Regions from separate parts of the Streptosporangium sp. NBC_01639 genome, predicted to be linked through region 1. Evidence: predicted binding sites of a transcription regulator. Region 1 holds the regulator's gene; each other region holds the start of a gene.

Evidence for each region. Region 1 encodes HrcA, which represses chaperone genes, less so after heat shock. Its sites were predicted from a motif close to TTGGCACTCTCNNNNNGAGAGTGCCAA; they were not measured.
Region 2: the regulator HrcA is predicted to act here: its motif matches at 5,011-5,037, upstream of groL (chaperonin GroEL).
Region 3: the regulator HrcA is predicted to act here: its motif matches at 5,783-5,809, upstream of groES (co-chaperone GroES).

The regions. Positions count from the first base shown of each region.
Region 1 covers NZ_CP109272.1:2,255,623-2,262,083, reverse strand. The annotation lists gene lepA (translation elongation factor 4) at 1-761, shown strand, start outside; gene hemW (radical SAM family heme chaperone HemW) at 841-2,052, shown strand; gene OHA77_RS10110 (DUF4870 domain-containing protein) at 2,065-2,841, opposite strand; gene OHA77_RS10105 (DUF3097 domain-containing protein) at 2,869-3,684, opposite strand; gene hrcA (heat-inducible transcriptional repressor HrcA) at 4,020-5,033, shown strand; gene dnaJ (molecular chaperone DnaJ) at 5,046-6,188, shown strand; gene OHA77_RS10090 (16S rRNA (uracil(1498)-N(3))-methyltransferase) at 6,222-6,461, shown strand, end outside.
Region 2 covers NZ_CP109272.1:5,093,717-5,100,177, reverse strand. The annotation lists gene OHA77_RS23295 (HelD family protein) at 1-1,426, shown strand, start outside; gene OHA77_RS23290 (beta-propeller fold lactonase family protein) at 1,759-2,964, opposite strand; gene groL (chaperonin GroEL) at 3,275-4,900, opposite strand; gene OHA77_RS23280 (cold-shock protein) at 5,242-5,442, opposite strand; gene OHA77_RS23275 (MoaD/ThiS family protein) at 5,761-6,036, opposite strand; gene thrC (threonine synthase) at 6,059-6,461, opposite strand, start outside.
Region 3 covers NZ_CP109272.1:3,466,162-3,472,622, forward strand. The annotation lists gene OHA77_RS15365 (GuaB3 family IMP dehydrogenase-related protein) at 1-335, opposite strand, end outside; gene guaB (IMP dehydrogenase) at 473-1,954, opposite strand; gene OHA77_RS15375 (DUF5319 family protein) at 2,124-2,501, shown strand; gene OHA77_RS15380 (hypothetical protein) at 2,462-2,665, opposite strand; gene OHA77_RS15385 (sigma-70 family RNA polymerase sigma factor) at 2,757-3,296, opposite strand; gene groL (chaperonin GroEL) at 3,669-5,291, opposite strand; gene groES (co-chaperone GroES) at 5,381-5,692, opposite strand; gene OHA77_RS15400 (Uma2 family endonuclease) at 6,008-6,461, shown strand, end outside.

The sequences.
Region 1 (6,461 bases):
TCCGTGAGCGGCTGGAACGCGAGTTCAACCTCTCGCTCATCTCCACCGCGCCCAACGTGGTCTACCGGGTGATCATGGAGGACGGCAAGGAGGTCACGGTGACCAACCCGTCGGAGTTCCCGACGGGCAAGGTCGACAAGGTCTTCGAGCCGATGGTGAAATCCACGGTGCTGGTCCCCTCGGAGTTCATCGGGGCCATCATGGAGCTCTGCCAGAACCGCCGGGGAAACCTGCAGGGCATGGACTACCTGTCCGAGGACCGCGTCGAGATCCGCTACACCATGCCGCTCGGTGAGATCATCTTCGACTTCTTCGACCAGCTCAAGTCCCGGACCCGCGGCTACGCGTCGCTGGACTACGAGCCCTCGGGCGAGCAGGAGTCCGATCTGGTTAAGGTCGACATCCTGCTCCAGGGGGAGGCGGTGGACGCCTTCAGCGCCATCGTCCACCGGGAGAAGTCCTACGGCTACGGCGTCGAGATGGCCAAGAAGCTCCGGGAACTCATCCCGAGGCAGCAGTTCGAGGTCCCGATCCAGGCCGCCATCGGCGCCCGTGTCATCGCCCGGGAGAACATCCGCGCCATCCGCAAGGACGTCCTCGCCAAGTGCTACGGCGGCGACATCTCCCGTAAGCGCAAGCTGCTGGAGAAGCAGAAGGAAGGCAAGAAGCGGATGAAGATGGTCGGCCGCGTCGAGGTGCCCCAGGAGGCCTTCGTCGCCGCGCTGTCCACCGAGTCCTCCATCGACAAGGCCAAGAAGTAGCCTGACCGGCTCCGGCGCGGGCCGGTGAGCTTCGGCCCGCGGTACGGGGCATCGCGGCCGGAGCGGCAGACTGGGTGTCGTGCCATCCACACTTCCCGACGGTGACCCCGTACCGGCCTCGGGCCGGCTCCCCGACAGCGCGCTCCACGGGCTCGGCGGGCGGCCCTTCGGCTTCTACGTCCACGTGCCCTTCTGCGTGACCCGCTGCGGTTACTGCGACTTCAACACCTACACGGCGTCCGAACTGGGCCCGGGCGCCTCGCACCAGGATTACGCCGACACCGCCGTCGACGAGGTGCGGCGGGCGCGTGCCAACCTCGGCGACGTGGAACTGCCGGTCGAGACCGTGTTCTTCGGCGGGGGCACCCCCACCCTGCTGCCGGCGGCGGACCTGGTCCGGATCCTGGGCGCGATCGAGGAGGAGTTCGGGCTCGCCCCGGGCGCCGAGGTGACCATCGAGGCCAATCCCGAGTCCGTGGATCCGTCCTACCTGGCCGAGCTCCGGGCCGGTGGGTTCACCCGGATGAGCTTCGGCATGCAGAGCGCCCGCGAGCACGTGCTCGCGGTGCTGGACCGCCGGCACACGCCCGGCCGCCCGGCGAGTGCCGTACGGGAGGCGAGGGAGGCCGGGTTCGACCACGTCAACCTCGACCTGATCTACAGCACGCCGGGGGAGAGCGACGACGACTGGCGTGCCTCGCTGACGGCGGCGATCGAGGCCGGGCCCGACCACGTGTCGGCCTACTCGCTGATCGTCGAGGACGGCACCAGGCTGGCCGCCAGGATCCGGCGCGGCGAGCTGCCCATGCCCGACGACGACGTGGCCGCCGACCGTTACCTCATCGCCGACGCGATGCTCGCCGAGGCCGGGTTCGAGTGGTACGAGGTGTCCAACTGGGCCACCTCGGAGGCCGGGCGCTGCCGTCACAACCTGCTCTACTGGACCGGTGGCGACTGGTGGGGCGTCGGCCCCGGCGCGCACAGCCATGTCGGCGGCACCCGGTGGTGGAACGTCAAGCATCCGGCGGCCTACGCCCAGCGTCTGGCCGCCGGCACCTCGCCCGCGCACGCGCGCGAGGTGCTGACCCCGCAGGACAGGGCGGTGGAGCGGCTGATGCTGGAGCTCAGGCTGGTCCAGGGCTTCCCGCTCAAGGAGCTCGAACGGCCGCCGGTGGTGGCCCGGGCACTGGCCGACGGGCTGCTGGAGGTGGAACCGTTCAAGGCAGGCCGCGCGGTGCTGACACTGCGCGGCCGTCTCCTGGCCGACGCCCTGGTCCGCGACCTGACCTGAGACCGTCCGCGTTCACCTGAGGAAGCGGATGCTCAGCGGGTAGCGGTAGTTCTCCCCCCGGTTGGCCGCGACGGCGGCGATGATCATGAAGACGATCGAGCCGATCCAGACCACCGGCATCAGGAGGAAGCCGATCAGCATGAACGCCAGGATCCAGGAGACCACGTAGGCGATCACCAGGGTGAGCTGGAAGTTGAGCGCCTCGGCCGCCTGGTCCCGCACGTAGGGGGACTCGTCCTTCTTGACGAGATACAGCACCAGCGGGCCGATGAACCAGGTCAGCAGCCCCAGCAGATGGGCGAGCGTGGCCATGGTGGTGTCGTCGCTCCCGGGCCGGGGGCCGTACGTCCCCGGAGGCGCCGGATGCCCGTAGCCGGGCGGACGCCCGTAGCCGGGGGGCGGGCCGTACCCGCCATATGGCCCGGGAGGCTGGTAGGCACCCGGGTAGCCGTGCCCACCCGGGCCGTACGGCGGGGCACCCTGGTAGCCGTGGCCGCCCGTTCCGTACGGCGGGGCGGGCGGCGGATAGCCCTGGCCGGCCTGCGGATGGTCGTGGCCGCCCGCTCCGTACGGCGGGGCGGCGGGTGAAGGGTGCCCCTGGCCGGGCTGGAAGGGGCCGGAGGGCTCATAGGCGCCCGGGTAGCCGTGGCCGCCCGTCCCGTACGGCGGGGCGGGCGGGGGAGGGCCCTGGCCGGGCTGGGAGGCGCCGGACCGAGGTGGTCGATCGATGCGCCTGGTGTGCTCCTCGGCTGCGGGTTCCTGTCGTGGATCCTCGGGACGGTCGCTCATGGCCCCTCCTGACGGGGTGCGGCGTGGTCAGTCGTTCTCGCCCGGAGCGGTTACGAAGTCGATCAGCTCCTCGACCGGGCCGAGGAGTTCCGGCTCCAGGTCGGCATAGGTGGTGACCGATCCGAGAATACGGCGCCAGGCGTCTCTGGGCTCCAGGTCCCAGCCTAGGGCGGCGATGACGCCCTCTTTCCAGGGAAGACCGCGCGGGACCGGCGGCCAGGAGGCGATCTTCAGTACGGAGGGTCTGACCGCCTGCCAGACGTCCACGAACGGATGCCCCACGATCAGCACGTGTGGCGAGGAGACCTGGGAGGCGATCCGGCTCTCCTTCGAGCCGGGGACCAGATGGTCGACGAGCACGCCCAGACGGCGGTCGGGACCCGGCCCGAACTCCGCCACGATCGAGGGCAGGTGGTCGATTCCCTCGAGATACTCCACGACCACGCCTTCGACCCGGAGGTCGTGGCCCCAGACCTTCTCCACGAGGGCGGCGTCGTGCACGCCCTCCACATAGATCCGGCTCTCCTTCGCCACCCGGGCCCGCAGGCCCTCCACCGCGATGGAGCCCGAGGCGCTCCTCCGGGGAGCCTGCGGCGCGGCGGCGGGCCGTACCAGCGTCACCACCTTGCCCTCCAGGAGGAAGGCGGCGGGCTCCAGCGGGAACAGCCGCCGCCGCCCGAACCGGTCCTCCAGCGTGACGGCTTCCTTGTCGCAGGCCACCACGGCGCCGCAGAAGCCGCCACCGGCGTCCTCCACGACCAGGTCGAGCTCGGCGGGGACCTGGGGGATCTTCCCCTTGAGAGGGCGTCGCCAGTTCTCCGCAAGCACGTCACGCTCGTACATCAGCCACCGCCCGCTCTCTCATCTCGGATCAAGGGGACGGTAGCAAAAAGCCGCGATCACCCGCCGTGCGGCCGCGGCCTGACGCTGCGGGCCGCAGGGCTGTCGAGGTGCGCCGTAGCCCGGTACGTCCGAGGTGGTCCCGCCGGGGGGCATGTCATAAATTGTGAGTCTTACCGCTTGTGTGGCGATAGGGGTTGCTTGACAACCGCTCGACTCTGTCATCCTGACGTCGTGTTATCGCACCCCGCGGGCAAGGGCCGTACACTTGGCACTCGGGAACACAGAGTGCCAGACCTGGCGTTTCGCGTTCGGGTGCGGGCAAGGAGGTGAGCGCGTTGGTCGACGACCGCAAGTTGGCGGTGCTCCGCGCCATCGTCGAGGACTACGTGTCCACCAACGAGCCGGTGGGCTCCAAGGCCCTCGTCGAACGGCACAACCTGGGTGTCTCGCCCGCGACCATCCGTAACGACATGGCGGTGCTGGAGGAGCAGGGCTACATCGCCCAACCCCACACCAGCGCCGGCAGGGTCCCCACCGACAAGGGTTACCGGCTGTTCGTCGACCGGCTTTCGCAGGTGAAGCCGCTGTCGAGCGCGGAGCGGAAGGCCATCGAGACCTTCCTCGCCGGAGCCATGGACATCGACGACGTCGTGATGCGCACGGTGCGGCTGCTGGCGCAGCTCACCCGTCAGGTCGCCGTCGTGCAATATCCCACCCTGACGAACTCCGCGGTCCGCCACGTCGAGCTGGTCCCGCTGAGTGAGCGCCGGCTGATGTTCGTGCTCATCACCAACACGGGACGGGTCGAGCAGCGCGTGGTCGAACTGCCCGACGTGGTCGACGAGACCCGCGTCGCCCATCTGCGCGCGACTCTCAACGCCTGCCTGGACGGCTGCGGGCTGGCCCGTGTCCCGGACATGGTCGCCGACCTGCCCGCCCGGCTTCCGGCGGAGGACCGGCCGCTCGCGGCCACGGTCCTGTCGGTGCTGCTGGAGTCCCTGGTGGACCGGCATGATGAAAAGATTGTCTTCGCCGGGGCCGCCAACCTCGCGGGAGCCGACTTCACCGTCGGACTCCGCGATGTGCTGGAGGCCCTGGAAGAGCAGGTCGTGCTCATGCGCCTGCTCGGTGAGACCTCGGACCTTTCGGCTCTGACGGTGCGGATCGGCTCGGAGAACCCCTACACGGGTCTCCAGGGCACATCGCTCGTCGCCGCCGGATACGGTTCGGGGGACAAGCAACTGGCCCGGCTCGGTGTGCTGGGTCCGACGCGAATGGACTACCCGGTCACGATGGGCGCGGTGCGCGCGGTGGCACGCTACGTCAGCCAGATCCTGGCTGCATCCTAAGAGGTCAACTAAGTGGCTAAGAGCGACTACTACGGCACCCTCGGGGTGCGCCGCGACGCCAGTGCGGAAGAGATCAAGAAGGCATACCGCCGCCTGGCTCGAGAGTTGCATCCCGACGTGAACCCCGACCCTGAGACCCAGGAGCGGTTCAAGGACATCACACAGGCATACGAGGTGCTGTCCGACGCCAACAAGCGTCAGATGTACGACATGGGCGCCGATCCGTTCGCCTCGGGTGCCGGCGCCGGTGCCGGGGGCTTCGGGGCGGGCTTCCCGTTCAGCGACATCATGGACGCCTTCTTCGGCGCAGCCGGCGGCGGCGGTGGCCGCGGTCCGCGGTCACGTGCCCGACGGGGTCGCAACGCGACCATCCGGGTGGAGCTCGACCTGAGCGAGTCGGCCTTCGGCACCACCCGCGAGCTGGTGGTGGACACCGCCGTGCTCTGCGAGGTCTGCACGGGCTCCGGCGCCGCGGCCGGCACCCATCCTGACACCTGTGACATGTGCCATGGCCGCGGTGAGATCTCCCAGGTCACGCGGTCCTTCCTGGGGCAGGTCATGACCTCCCGTCCCTGCCCCCAGTGCGGCGGGTTCGGTTCGATCATCCGCAACCCCTGTCAGGAGTGCTCCGGTGACGGCCGGGTCCGCACCCGGCGGACCATCAAGGTCCGCATCCCGGCCGGGGTGGAGGACGGCACCCACATCCAGCTCGCCGGCGAAGGCGAGATCGGTCCGGGTGGCGGCCCGCCCGGCGACCTGTTCCTGGAGATCGTTGAGCGCTCGCACGAGATCTTCGAACGCCGGGGTGACGATCTGCACTGCACCGTGCAGATCCCGATGACCGCGGCCTCGCTGGGCACCATCCTGACCATGGAGACGCTCGACGGTCCGGAGGAGCTCGACATCCGGCCGGGCACCCAGTCCGGGCAGACCATCCCGCTCTACGGCCGGGGCGTCCAGCACCTCAACGAGAACGGCCGCGGGGATCTGCTGATCCATGTCAACGTGGAGACACCCGCCCGCCTCGACCCGGCCCAGGAAGAGCTCATGCGCGAGCTCGCCAAGCTCCGGGGCGAGGAGCGCCCGCCCGGCAAGTTCGCCCCCGGCCAGCAGGGGTTCTTCTCCCGGCTGCGGGACGCTTTCAATGGCCGCTGACAGGGGCGCCCGCCGGCACGGCTCCAACGGCCGATGACGGCTCCGGTCTTCCTGGCCGAGGCGGCCGATCTGGCCCGTACGGAGTTCACGTTCGGCGGGCCGGAGGGACGGCACGCCGCGGCCGTACGGCGGCTGCGGGCCGGAGAACGGCTGGACCTGACCGATGGCGCAGGCACCGTGGCCGAGTGCGTGGTCCGCGATGCGGGCAAGGACTCCCTCCGTGTCGAGGTGCTCCGCCGTTACGAGGTTCCGGTCCCGCAGCCGCGCCTGGTC
Region 2 (6,461 bases), 2.8 Mb from region 1:
GTGCGTCCAGGGGGCGCCCGGCACCGGGAAGACCGCCGTCGGCCTGCACCGGGCGGCCTACCTGCTCTTCACCCACCGGGAGAAGCTCGCCCGGTCCGGCGTGATGATCGTCGGCCCGAACCGGGCCTTCCTCTCCTACATCTCCTCCGTGCTCCCCGCCCTCGGCGAGGTCAAGGTCGACCAGACCACGGTCGCCGGGATCCTGGGCGACCACACCGCTCCCGAGGCCCCCGAGGTCGGCGCGGTCAAGGGCGACGCGAAGATGGCGCCGGTGCTCAGGCGCGCCCTGTGGATGCACATCGTCAAGCCGACCGAGGGCGTGCTGTACACCAAGGGCGTCAACCGCTACCGGGTGGCCGACCACGAGGTCCGTGAGATCGTCGCGTCGCTGCGCGGCACCACCCGTTACGGCCCCGGCCGGGCGGCTCTCGCCCAGCGGCTGGCCCATCTGGTGCTCGTCCGGATGGAGCAGCGCGGCGAGTCACCCGACGACCGGGTGCAGGACGCGGTGGCCCGCTCCAAGCCGGTCAAGCAGCTCGTGGAGGCGGTGTGGCCCAAGCTGACCCCCCAGCAGGTGCTCCACCGTCTCTTCAGCGACCCCGAGTTCCTCGCCGCCGCCGCCAAGGACGACCTCACCGCCGACGAGCAGGCCCTGCTGCTGTGGGCGAAGCCCGCCAAGTCCTTCCGCTCGGCGAAGTGGTCGGCGGCCGACGGCGCGCTGATGGACGAGCTCGGCGACCTGATCGAGCGGACCGCCGTCCTGGGGCACCTGGTCGTGGACGAGGCCCAGGACCTGTCAGCCATGCAGCTACGCGCCCTCGGCCGGCGCTGCCGTACCGGGTCGGCCACCGTGCTGGGCGACCTCGCCCAGGGCACCACGCCCTGGTCGGCCCGCTCCTGGACCGAGGTCCTCACCCACCTGGGCTTCGAGGACGGCGCGGTCACCGAGCTCACCCTGGGCTTCCGCGTCCCCCGCGAGGTGCTCGACTACGCCGCCCGGCTGCTGCCCGCCGTCGCCCCCGATCTGGCTCCGCCCCGGTCGCTCCGCCCCGGCGTGGGCTCGCTGTCGGTACGGCCGACGCCCGAGGCGACCGCGTCCCTGGTGGAGGCGGTGCAGGAGGCGCTAGCCCGCGAGGGCTCGATCGGGGTCATCGTCCCGGACGCCTCGGTCGCAGCCGTCTCGGCCGCCCTGGCCGCCCTGGACCACCGCGTGCTGAGCCCCGACTCGGTCACCGAGCACCGGCTGCTGGTCATCCCGGCGACGCTGGCCAAGGGTCTGGAGTACGACCACGTCATCGTGGTCGAGCCGGCCGACATCGTGGACGCCGAACCTCGTGGCCTGGCCCGCCTCTATGTGGTCCTGACCCGGGCGGTCACCTCCCTGACCGTCCTGCACACCCGGGAGCTCCCCGCCCAGCTCCGCTGATTCTCCGTCTCTGGGAATCGGCGACCGGCACGGGCGGAGCGAGGACGTCGAAGCGCTGCTGACCTTCCGGCTCGAAACCGCCGAAGGGACCGACCGGCGACGATCCGGCCAAGGTGGTCGCGCTCATCGAGTGCGACCCCGAGGCGGTCCTCATTTCTCATCGCCGAGTTCGACGGGGAGACGACCGGCGCCCGATGCGGCAGTGTCCCCGGCATCTCGCATGCCCGAGAGCCTCCTTCCTGCTCGCAGACTCCCCGCCTACGACCACCGCATGCTCTCCGGGATCCTTACGACGCCTGAGCGTCACACGGCAGCCATGCCCGTGTGCTCCTCTACCGGCGAGATCGCAAACTCTGGGGTGGATCCGACCAGCCCTGCCCCTGCCCCCGGGACGAGAACCCTGAGGGGTGCGGACGGCCCTTCGACCTGCGGATCTTGGCCAGCAAGGTGCCACTCTGGGAAGAGCCGCCTCCGGTTGCGACCCCGAAAGGTTCATCACCGACGGTGATGGTGGCGACGACCTCGTTGATCGCGGTGTCGATCACTGACACACTGTCCGCCCCCAGGTTGGCCACGTAAGCGCGAGCGCAGTTGGGGGAGATCGCAATTCCGAAGGGATTGCGGCCGACCGGGATGGTGGCGACGACCTTGTTGGTCGCGGTGCTGATCACTGACACGCTGTCCGTGTTCAGGTTGGTCACATAGACGTAGATCCCGTTGGAGGCTATCGCGATCCTGAAGGGGTGATCACCGACCGGGATGGTGGCGATGACCTTGTTGGTCGCGATGCTGATCACTGACACGGTGTTGGAGACCTGGTTGGTCACGTAGGCGCGAGTGCCGTTGGGGGAGATCCCGAACCCGAAGGGATTGCGGCCGACGGGGATGGTGGCGATGACCTTGTTGGTCGCGGTGTTGATCACTGACACGCTGTCGGAGTCCTGGTTGGTCACGTAGGCGCGGGGAACGCGGGAAGAGACTGCGACCCTGAAGGGATGATCACCGACGGGAATGGTGGTGAGGACCTTGTTGGTCGCGGTGTCGATCACTGACAGGACGTCCGACGCCGTGTTGACCACGTAGAGGCGGGTGCCACGGGGAGAGACCGCAACCCCGAATGGATAGTCTTTGACGAGGATGGTGGCGATGACCTTGTTGGTCGCGGTGTCGATCACTGACACGCTGTTCGTACCCTGGTTGGTCACGTAAGCGCGAGTGCGACGGGGGGAGAGCGCCACTTCAAGAGGGTTGCGACCGACCGGGATGGTGGCGACGACCTTGTTGGTCGCGGCATTGATCACTGAAACGGTGTCCGACTGCGTGTTGGCCACATAGACGAACTGCCCCGGCTTCGGCTGCGGGGCCGCTGCAGACGGGACAGCCGAAACCGCCGGTATCACCAGCCCGGCCACCACGACCACCACAGCCGCAGACGAACGGATACGAGACCGCCCGTACCCCTGAAACCGGCTCAACGGCTTCCGATGGTGATTCTCAGTCGCGTTTCTCATCCAACGTCGCAGCACCAGAACCTCCATCGACACCACAGGGTTCCTGTTCTATAGCTGCGCGACCTCGCGTACTGGAAAACGACGCACTGACTTGAACCTTCACGGCCGCCCGCCCTGTCCATTCATTGCCCGACGGAGGTGGGGACGGCCAGAATCGACATGAAACCAAACGTATCCGGCCCCTATCGACTCTTACCGTTCCGGCCAGTCCCCACCGGGCTGGTGAACGGTGTGGCGGGACGGACAACGACGAGTGACCGGCGCTACCTTCGGTGAACACGCAAAAGAGGCGGCCCCGGCACTTCGGGGTCGCCTCTTCTACGTAAAGCGGCTGGACTTAGAAGTCCATGTCGCCGCCGCCCGGCATGGCGGGAGCGGCTCCTGCCTTCTCGGGCTTCTCGGCGATGACGGCCTCGGTGGTGAGGAACAGCGCCGCGATGGACGCCGCGTTCTGCAGCGCGGAACGCGTCACCTTGGCCGGGTCGATGATGCCCGCCTCGAACATGTTGACGTACTCGCCGGTGGCGGCGTTCAGACCCTCACCGGGGGTGAGGTTGCGCACCTTCTCCACCACGACGCCGCCCTCGAGGCCGGCGTTGACGGCGATCTGCTTCAGCGGCTCCTCAAGAGCCTTCCGCACGATCGCGGCACCGGTGGCCTCGTCGCTGGTGAGCTCCAGCTTGTCGAAGGCCTTGGCACCGGCCTGCAGCAGGGCCACGCCACCGCCGGGGACGATGCCCTCCTCGACGGCCGCCTTGGCGTTGCGGACGGCGTCCTCGATGCGGTGCTTGCGCTCCTTGAGCTCGACCTCGGTCGCCGCGCCGGCCTTGATGACGGCCACGCCGCCGGCCAGCTTGGCGAGACGCTCCTGGAGCTTCTCGCGGTCGTAGTCGGAGTCGGTGTTGTCGATCTCGGCGCGGATCTGGTTGACCCGGCCGGCGATCTGCTCGGCGTCGCCGGCACCGTCGACGATGGTGGTCTCGTCCTTGGTGACGATGACCTGGCGGGCACGGCCGAGCTGGTCCAGGGTGGTGGACTCCAGCTTGAGGCCGAGGTCCTCGCTGATGACCTGGGCACCGGTCAGGATGCCGATATCGCCCAGCATGGCCTTGCGGCGGTCGCCGAAGCCCGGGGCCTTGACCGCGACCGAGCGGAACAGGCCGCGGATCTTGTTGACGACCAGGGTCGCCAGGGCCTCACCGTCGATGTCCTCGGCGATGATCAGCAGCGGCTTGCCGGCCTGCACGACCTTGTCGAGAACCGGGAGCAGGTCCTTGTTGGCGGAGATCTTCGAGTTGACCACGAGGACGTAGGCGTCGTCGAGGACGGCCTCCATACGCTCCGGGTCGGTGACGAAGTAGGGCGAGATGTAGCCCTTGTCGAAGCGCATGCCCTCGGTGAGCTCAAGCTCGAGGCCGAAGGTGTTGCTCTCCTCGACGGTGATGACGCCTTCCTTGCCGACCTTGTCCATCGCCTCGGCGATCATCTCGCCGATCTGCGGGTCGCCCGCGGAGATGGATGCGGTGGAGGCGATCTGCGTCTTCGTCTCCACGTCCTTGGCCAGCTTGGAGAGCTCCTCGCTGACGCGCTCGACGGCGGCCTCGATGCCCTTCTTCAGGGACATCGGGTTGGCGCCGGCGGCCACGTTGCGCAGGCCCTCACGCACCAGGGCCTGGGCGAGCACGGTGGCGGTGGTGGTGCCGTCGCCCGCGACGTCGTCGGTCTTCTTGGCGACTTCCTTGACGAGCTCGGCCCCGATCTTCTCCCACGGGTCCTCGAGCTCGATCTCCTTGGCGATGGAGACACCATCGTTGGTGATCGTGGGGGCGCCCCACTTCTTCTCCAGCACGACGTTACGGCCCTTGGGGCCGAGGGTCACCTTGACGGCGTCCGCGAGCTGGTTCATACCGCGCTCGAGACCGCGCCTGGCGTCCTCATTAAACGCGATCATCTTGGCTGCCATACGGCTAGACCTCCCAAACGCAGGGTGGCTTGCACCGGATCGAGCCGACGCCCGCGACGGCATGTGAACCCGCGACTCCGTTCGGCGGGTCCCATCGTCTCGATCCAGGGTTGGCACTCTCCAACGGGGAGTGCCAACGAACTGTTTAGCACTCTACCCTGCCGAGTGCAAGCGACGGCGCCCTGACCTGCGTCCAGCTTAGGACGGGAACCCGGATTGACAGCGAAGGCCCGGCGCGCCGATGGGGGCGGCGCGCCGGGCCGACACGCAGGAAGATCCGCGCGGACTGCGCTGCCACGGGATCTGCCGGCATTTCCCGACGAATGGACGGAACGGCTGCGTCAGACCGCCCGGACGGATTCCGCCTGGGGACCCTTCTGGCCCTGGGTGACCTCGAACTCGACCCGCTGGCCCTGTTCGAGGGCACGGTAGCCGTCCATCATGATCGCGGAGTAATGGACGAACACATCCTTACCACCGTCGACCGCGATGAAGCCGTAGCCCTTGTCCGCGTTGAACCATTTGACGGTGCCTTGCGCCACTTCCGACTCCTCTTACTGGACTTGAGGACACCGCCCATTCCTCTCGCGAAGTCCTCAATCTTCGAGGCATGGACATCGCCTACGTCGATCGTTATCGACCATACCTGTGAGACACCGTGGGGCAACAGAGTCAATCCGCAGACTGCTTATTTACATGCGCATTCAAGGTCGGAACCATGTTTTGCTGAGCGTTTGTTCAGTCAAAAACCAAATCACGTTCACCAGCCACATAAGTGGACTCGCGCCACAGAACACGACACCCGCACGCGGTCAGACCGGGTGCGGGTGCGGATGGAGGGGTGGTGCGGGCGCTAAGGATCAGCCTCCGGCGACCGCCGGAATGATGGAGATCTGAACGCCGGACGGCGTGGCCGTGTCAAGGTTCTCCGCGAAACGGACGTCCTCATCCCCGACGTAGACATTGACAAAACGTCGAATCTTGCCCGTTTCATCAAGAATGCGCGCGCCGATACCGGGGAAGTCGGCGTCGAGCTTCTGCAGAACCTCGCGCAGCGTCGCCCCCTCTCCGCCCACTTCGGAGGAGCCGTCGGTGTAAGTCCGGAGAATCGTCGGAATCCGCACAGAAACGCTCATAGTTCAGCACCTTTCACAATTTTTAGGCGATAGCCGTACGGAATGCGTCGAGAGACGGACGGATGACGGCGGTGGGACGTGCCTGGTCCGCCACCGCGTCGAGGGTCTTGAGGCCGTCACCGGTGTTGAGGACCACGGTCTCGGCATCGGGGTCGATCCGCCCGGAGGCGACCAGCTTGCGCAGCACCCCGACGGTGACGCCGCCCGCGGTCTCGGCGAAGATCCCCTCGGTCCTGGCCAGCAACCGGATCGCGTCGACGATCTCGGCGTCGGTGACGTCCTCCACCGCGCCGCCGGTGCGCCGGGCGATGTCCAGCACGTAGGGGCCGTCCGCCGGGTTCCCGATCGCCAGCGACTTGGCGATGGTGTCGGGCTTGACCGGGCGGATCACGTCATGACCGGCCTTGTAGGCGGCGGAGACCGGG
Region 3 (6,461 bases), 1.2 Mb from region 1:
TCGTAGATCTCCTGGAGCCGCTTCGTGGCCGCCTCGCCCTTGAGCTCGGCCACCTCCGCCAGCAGGGGCGTCGGGTCCTCGTAGCGGGTCCACAGCCCTTCGAGGTCGAGCACGGCGAGACCGCCGAGCCGGCCGACCTCGATCGCGGTCTTCGGCGAGACCACACTGTCCATCGGGCTCACCACGACGGGCAGATCGAACCGGTAGGCGTCGATCTGCCAGGCGATCGAGACCTCCTCCGGGTCGCGGGTGCGACGGGAGGGGACGATGCCGATCTCGTCGAGCGCGTAGGCACGACGGCCGTTCTTGCCGCGCCCGATCTCCACCTGAGTCATATGCCTGTCTTTCCCATTCCATGCGTGTACGGCTCACGCCAGTCGGGCGCGAGCCGTACCGTGCCGTTGTGACCCACCTGCTCGCGGAACCTGGCGCGGAGCCCTTGTCGTCCGTTTCTCGGCATCCGCGACAGGCCCTAACGACGGTGGTAGTTCGGAGCCTCGACCGTCATCTGGATGTCGTGCGGGTGGCTCTCCTTGAGACCGGCCGCCGTGATCGGCATGAGCTCGCACTTGGTGTGCATCTCCGGGATCGTGCGGCACCCGGAGTACCACATGCCCTGGCGCAGGCCGCCGACGAGCTGGTGGGCGACCGCGGCGATCGGCCCCCGGTAGGGCACCTGGCCCTCGATGCCCTCCGGGATGAACTTGTCCTCGCCGGACACGTCGGCCTGGGCGTAGCGGTCCTTGCTGAAGGAGGCGCCGCCGCGCTCGCGGTTGCGGACCGCGCCGAGCGATCCCATTCCCCGGTAGGACTTGAACTGCTTGCCGTTGATGAAGATCAGCTCACCCGGCGACTCCTCGCAGCCCGCCAGGAGCGAGCCCAGCATCACCGTGTCCGCTCCGGCGGCGATGGCCTTGACGATGTCGCCGGAGTATTGGAGGCCACCGTCGCCGATCACCGGAACCCCGGCGGGGCCGGCGGCCAGGGAGGCCTCATGGATGGCCGTCACCTGGGGGGCGCCGACACCGGCGACCACGCGGGTGGTGCAGATGGAGCCCGGCCCCACGCCGACCTTGACCGCGTCGGCGCCGGCGTCGATCAGCATCTGGGCACCCGCGCGCGTGGCGATGTTGCCACCGATCACCTCGACCCGGCTGTTCGCCTTGAGCTTGGAGATCATGTCGGCGAGGCCCTTGGAGTGCCCGTGGGCGACGTCCACGATGATCACGTCGACCCCGGCCTCGACCAGGGCCATCGCCCGCTGCTCGGCGTCACCTCCGACGCCGATGGCCGCCCCCACGACCAGCCGGCCATCGGCGTCCTTGGTGGCGAGTGGGTACTGCTCGCTCTTGGTGAAGTCCTTGACGGTGATGAGCCCGCGGAGCCGCCCGTCGGCGTCGACCAGCGGAAGCTTCTCGATCTTGTTCTTCCTGAGCAGCTCGAACGCGCCGTCCCTGGAGACCCCCACCGGGGCGGTGACGAGCGGCATCGGCGTCATGACCTCGCGCACGGGACGGCGCTGGTCGTTCTCGAAGCGCATGTCGCGGTTGGTGACGATGCCGACGAGCACACCGCGCGGGTCGGTCACCGGGACACCGGAGATCCGGTAGGTGGCGCAGAGGCGCTCGACGTCCGCGAGGGTGTCGTCCGGAGAGCAGGTGACCGGGTTGGTGACCATCCCCGCCTCGGAACGCTTGACGAGGTCGGCCTGCTGGGCCTGGTCCTCGACGGAGAGGTTGCGGTGCAGGATGCCGATGCCGCCCTGACGGGCCATCGCCACCGCCATCCGCGCCTCGGTGACCGTGTCCATCGCCGCCGAGACCAGCGGGATCTGCAGGGTGATCCCCCGCGACAGCCGCGTTCCGGTGTCAGCCTCACCTGGCTGCAGATCGGAATACGCGGGCACCAGGAGCACATCGTCGAATGTGAACCCCGGTTCGGTGAACTTGGCCATCTGCAACCCTCCTGCCGCGGCGCTCTCATTACGGGGAAAGGCGCCGGCCCCCTGGTCGTAGTTTAGAGTCTGGCTCCAAACCTGGCGGACACCGGGGGAAAAAGCCAGGTCATGGGTAACTGGCCTAGTTCGGGGCCTGTTGGCCGCATCAAGGCCATAAGGTGGGATAGTGCTCGACGACGTCCCTCGCGACCCGTTCGCGGACGACCCCGACGACCCGGCGGCGGCGCTGGGAGAGCCCGACGACCCCGAGCCGCTGACCTCGGCCGAACGCGACGAGGCCATGACCGACCTGGCCGACGTCGAGGTCTTCCGTTCGATGCTGGAGCCCCAGGGAGTGCTCGGCCTGGTCCTCGACTGCCCGGAGTGCGGCGAACAGCACTACTTCGACTGGGAGCTGCTGCGCGGCAATCTCCGTCAGATGATCGAGAAGGGCCGTCCGCAGGTGCACGAACCCGCCTGCCGGCCCAAGGCCGCGGACTATGTCACCTGGGACTACGCCCGGGGCTATGTGGACGGTGTGATCGACACCGAGGAACACCGCTGATCGACGTCCTCGATCAGGGCGGCCAGCAGCCCGACGGCGACGTCGGACGTGGAGACGGCTTCCCTGCGGGAGAGCGCCTCCAGGACGGCGTCGGTCTCGGCGACCGCGGGATCCTCCTCCGGCCCGTATCTCCGGGCCGGACGTCGTGGGTGGACCGTCGTCATGGCAGCACTCGTCGGGGGCCGTGACCGGCTCCATGGGCCCGGCTCCGCCCCGCGCGCCCGCACCGCCCGGACCGGCCTGGCTGCTCCGCGGTCAAGCTATCGACTCCAGCTCCGCCATCGCCCGCAGCCGGGCCAGCGCTCGATGCTGGGCGACCCGGACCGCACCTGCTGACATGCCCAGTACATTACCCGTCTCCTCTGCGGAAAGACCCGACACCACCCTGAGCATCAGCAACTGGCGCTGGTTGTCCGGGAGCCTTTCGAGCAGTCTGCGGGCGTGCTCGGCCTCGATGTAGCGGACCACCGTCTCCTCCGGCCCCGGGCCCTCGTCGGGCCCGTCCGGGAGGTCCTGGGTGGGCACGGCGGAGCGCACGGAACTGCGCAGCGCGTCGGCCACCTTGTGGGAGGCGATCCCGAAGACGAAGGACGCGAACGGGCGCCCCATGTCACGGTAGCGGGGCAGAGCGGACAGGACCGCGATGCACACCTCCTGAGCCACGTCATCCGCGATGTGATACTGGCCGGAAACCCGGCCGAGACGAGCACGGCAGTAACGGACGACCATTGGCCTTAACTGCGCGATCAGGCTTTCGATCGCGGTGCGATCTCCCTGAACGGCGAGGCTTGTCAGATCCTTGAGATCATCCCTATGGGCGGTCCCTTCAGATCTCGTCGCAAGCCTTACCCCATTTTTGGCGTCGGCGACGCATCCCTCGGTCACTTAGGCATGATGCCCGCCCTGATCCGGCCTGTCGTCATAGCGAACGGCTACGGATTGGTCACATTGAGGCGGAGATAACGGGGTGTAATCAAATGATGACGGCAGCGGCCTTAGTATGCCTTAATATTTTACTGGATAGCCGAATATGTCGGCTATTTGTTAGAGAGACGTTTAGCCTTCAGGGCGAAGCGTAGTGACGCTTTGGGGCCCCTTTCGGTTTACCGGAAAACAGAAACGGCTCGCGCCCCGAGGGGACGCGAGCCGTACCGGATCCGATGGAGATCAGTGACCGTGACCGTGACCGTGGCCCTGGCCGCCGGCGGCCGGGGCCTCCTCCTCGGGCTTGTCCACCACGAGCGCCTCGGTCGTCAGCAGCATGCCGGCGATGGAGGCGGCGTTCTGGACGGCCGAGCGGGTGACCTTGACCGGGTCGATGACCCCCTGGGCGATCAGGTCGCCGTACTCACCCGTGGCGGCGTTGAACCCCTGACCGACAGGGAGCTCGGAGACCTTGGTCGTCACGACGTAGCCTTCGAGACCGGCGTTCTCGGCGATCCAGCGAGCCGGCTCGATGAGCGCCTTGCGGACCACGGCGACACCGGTGGCCTCGTCGCCGGACAGACCGAGGTCGTCCAGGACCTTGGCCACGTGGATGAGCGCGGAGCCGCCGCCGGAGACGATGCCCTCCTCGATCGCCGCACGGGTCGCGGAGATGGCGTCCTCAAGGCGGTGCTTCTTCTCCTTGAGCTCCACCTCGGTGGCCGCGCCGACCTTCAGCACGGAGACACCGCCGGCGAGCTTGGCGAGGCGCTCCTGAAGCTTCTCGCGGTCCCAGTCGGAGTCGGACTGCTCGATGGCGTGCCTGATCTCCCTGACCCGGTCGGAGATCGCCTGCTCGTCGCCGGCGCCGTCCACGACGGTGGTGGCGTCCTTGGTGATCACGACGCGGCGGGCGGTGCCGAGCACCTCGAGGCCGACGTTCTCCAGCTTGAGACCGACCTCCTCGCTGACCACCTGGCCACCGGTGAGGATCGCGATGTCCTGCAGCATGGCCTTGCGGCGGTCACCGAAGCCCGGCGCCTTGACGGCGACGGAGGTGAAGGTGCCACGGATCTTGTTCGTGACCAGGACGGCCAGGGCCTCACCCTCGACGTCCTCGGCGATGACGAGCAGCGCCTTCTTGGTCTGCGCGATCTTCTCCAGCAGCGGCAGGAAGTCCGCCACAGAGGCGATCTTGCCCTGGGTGATCAGGATGTAGGGGTCCTCCAGGACCGCTTCCATCCGCTCCTGGTCGGTGACCATGTAGGGCGACAGGTAGCCCTTGTCGAACTGGAGGCCCTCGGTGAACTCCAGGTCCAGACCCATGGTGTTGGACTCTTCGACGGTGATGACACCGTCCTTGCCCACCTTGTCGAACGCCTCGGCGATCAGCTCGCCGATCTTGGCGTCCTGCGCGGAGATCGTCGCTACGTTCGCGATCTCCTTCTTGTCCTCGACCGGGCGGGCGGACTCGATCAGCTTGTCGCTGACGGCCCGGGCCGCGAGGTCGATGCCCCGCTTGAGCGACAGGGGCTGGGCCCCCGCGGCGACGTTGCGCAGACCCTCGCGGACCATCGCCTGGGCGAGGACGGTCGCGGTGGTGGTGCCGTCACCGGCGACGTCGTTGGTCTTGGTGGCGACTTCCTTGGCGAGCTGGGCACCGAGGTTCTCGTACGGCGCCTCCAACTCGACCTCGCGGGCGATGGTGACACCGTCGTTGGTGATGGTCGGCGCACCGAACTTCTTGTCGATGACGACGTTGCGGCCCCGCGGGCCGAGAGTCACCTTGACGGCGTCCGCAAGGGCGTTCACACCACGCTCAAGAGCGCGGCGCGCGTCCTCCTCGAACGACAGGATCTTCGGCATGTCAATCCTCTCTGAAGTACGTCGGCGCATCAAAGCCCCGGGCGCTCACGCGGCCCGGGGCTCGATACGTCATCTTTATGAAGCGTGAACTACTTCTCGATGATGGCGAGCACGTCGCGGGCGGAGAGCACCAGGTACTCCTCGCCGCCGTACTTCACCTCGGTGCCGCCGTACTTGCTGTAGAGGACGATGTCGCCCTCCTTGACGTCGAGCGGAATCCGCTTGTCGCCGTCCTCGTCCCAGTTGCCGGGGCCCACCGCGAGGACCTTGCCCTCCTGCGGCTTCTCCTTGGCGGTGTCCGGGATAACAAGGCCGGAAGCGGTGGTCTGCTCGGCCTCAAGCGGCTGGACCACAATGCGGTCGCCGAGCGGCTTAACGGGAACCTTGGTGGCGGTCGTCACGTCGGACCTCCCCTTCAGATTTGAATGATCTAGAAGAGGCGACCAGCGGTCTGCCGTCGCGGGTGTCAGACCTGCCTCGTCGCATATGATTTGGCACTCTCACGGGGAGAGTGCCAATACGGAACAGTATGCAAGGAGGGCTTGACAGTCAACACGAACCGCCCGTGTGTGCTTCCGGCGAACATCGCCCCCTCTCCTTTCCGGGGGTCGCCGCCCCCGCGATTGGGGGAATATACGGAAGGACGCGGGCGAGCTCTGACGGGATGTGGGCGAATGGCCACGCAAAGTAATGATGATGGCGCTACGGTGGGCGACGTGACCAGCACGATGAGCGAGGAGACGGGCACGCTGCGCGAGGCGGGCGATCCGCTCGCCAACTGGCCCTACCCCCCGGACGGGGGATGGACGGCCGACGACCTCGACAACCTCCCCCAGGAGGGCCCCAACGGCGAGCTGGACTTCTTCAAGCACGTCGAACTCGTCGATGGAGCCCTCATCTTCATGTCCCCCCAGAAACGTTTCCATGATGTCGTGATCCGCAGGCTCGCGAGCGCGTTCGAGGCTCAAGCGCCCGAAAACCTCGCGGTGGCCACGCAGATGGACATCACCCTTGGTGTCAGGCAGCGCCCCTGCCCCGATGTGCTTCTGATCGACGCCGCCCTGAACCATGATCACGATCGCACCTCGTACGCCCCGGTGGAGGTCTGCCTGGTCGTGGAAGTGGTCTCACCCGAGTCCAAACTGCGGGACCGCGAGGTCAAACCCCTCC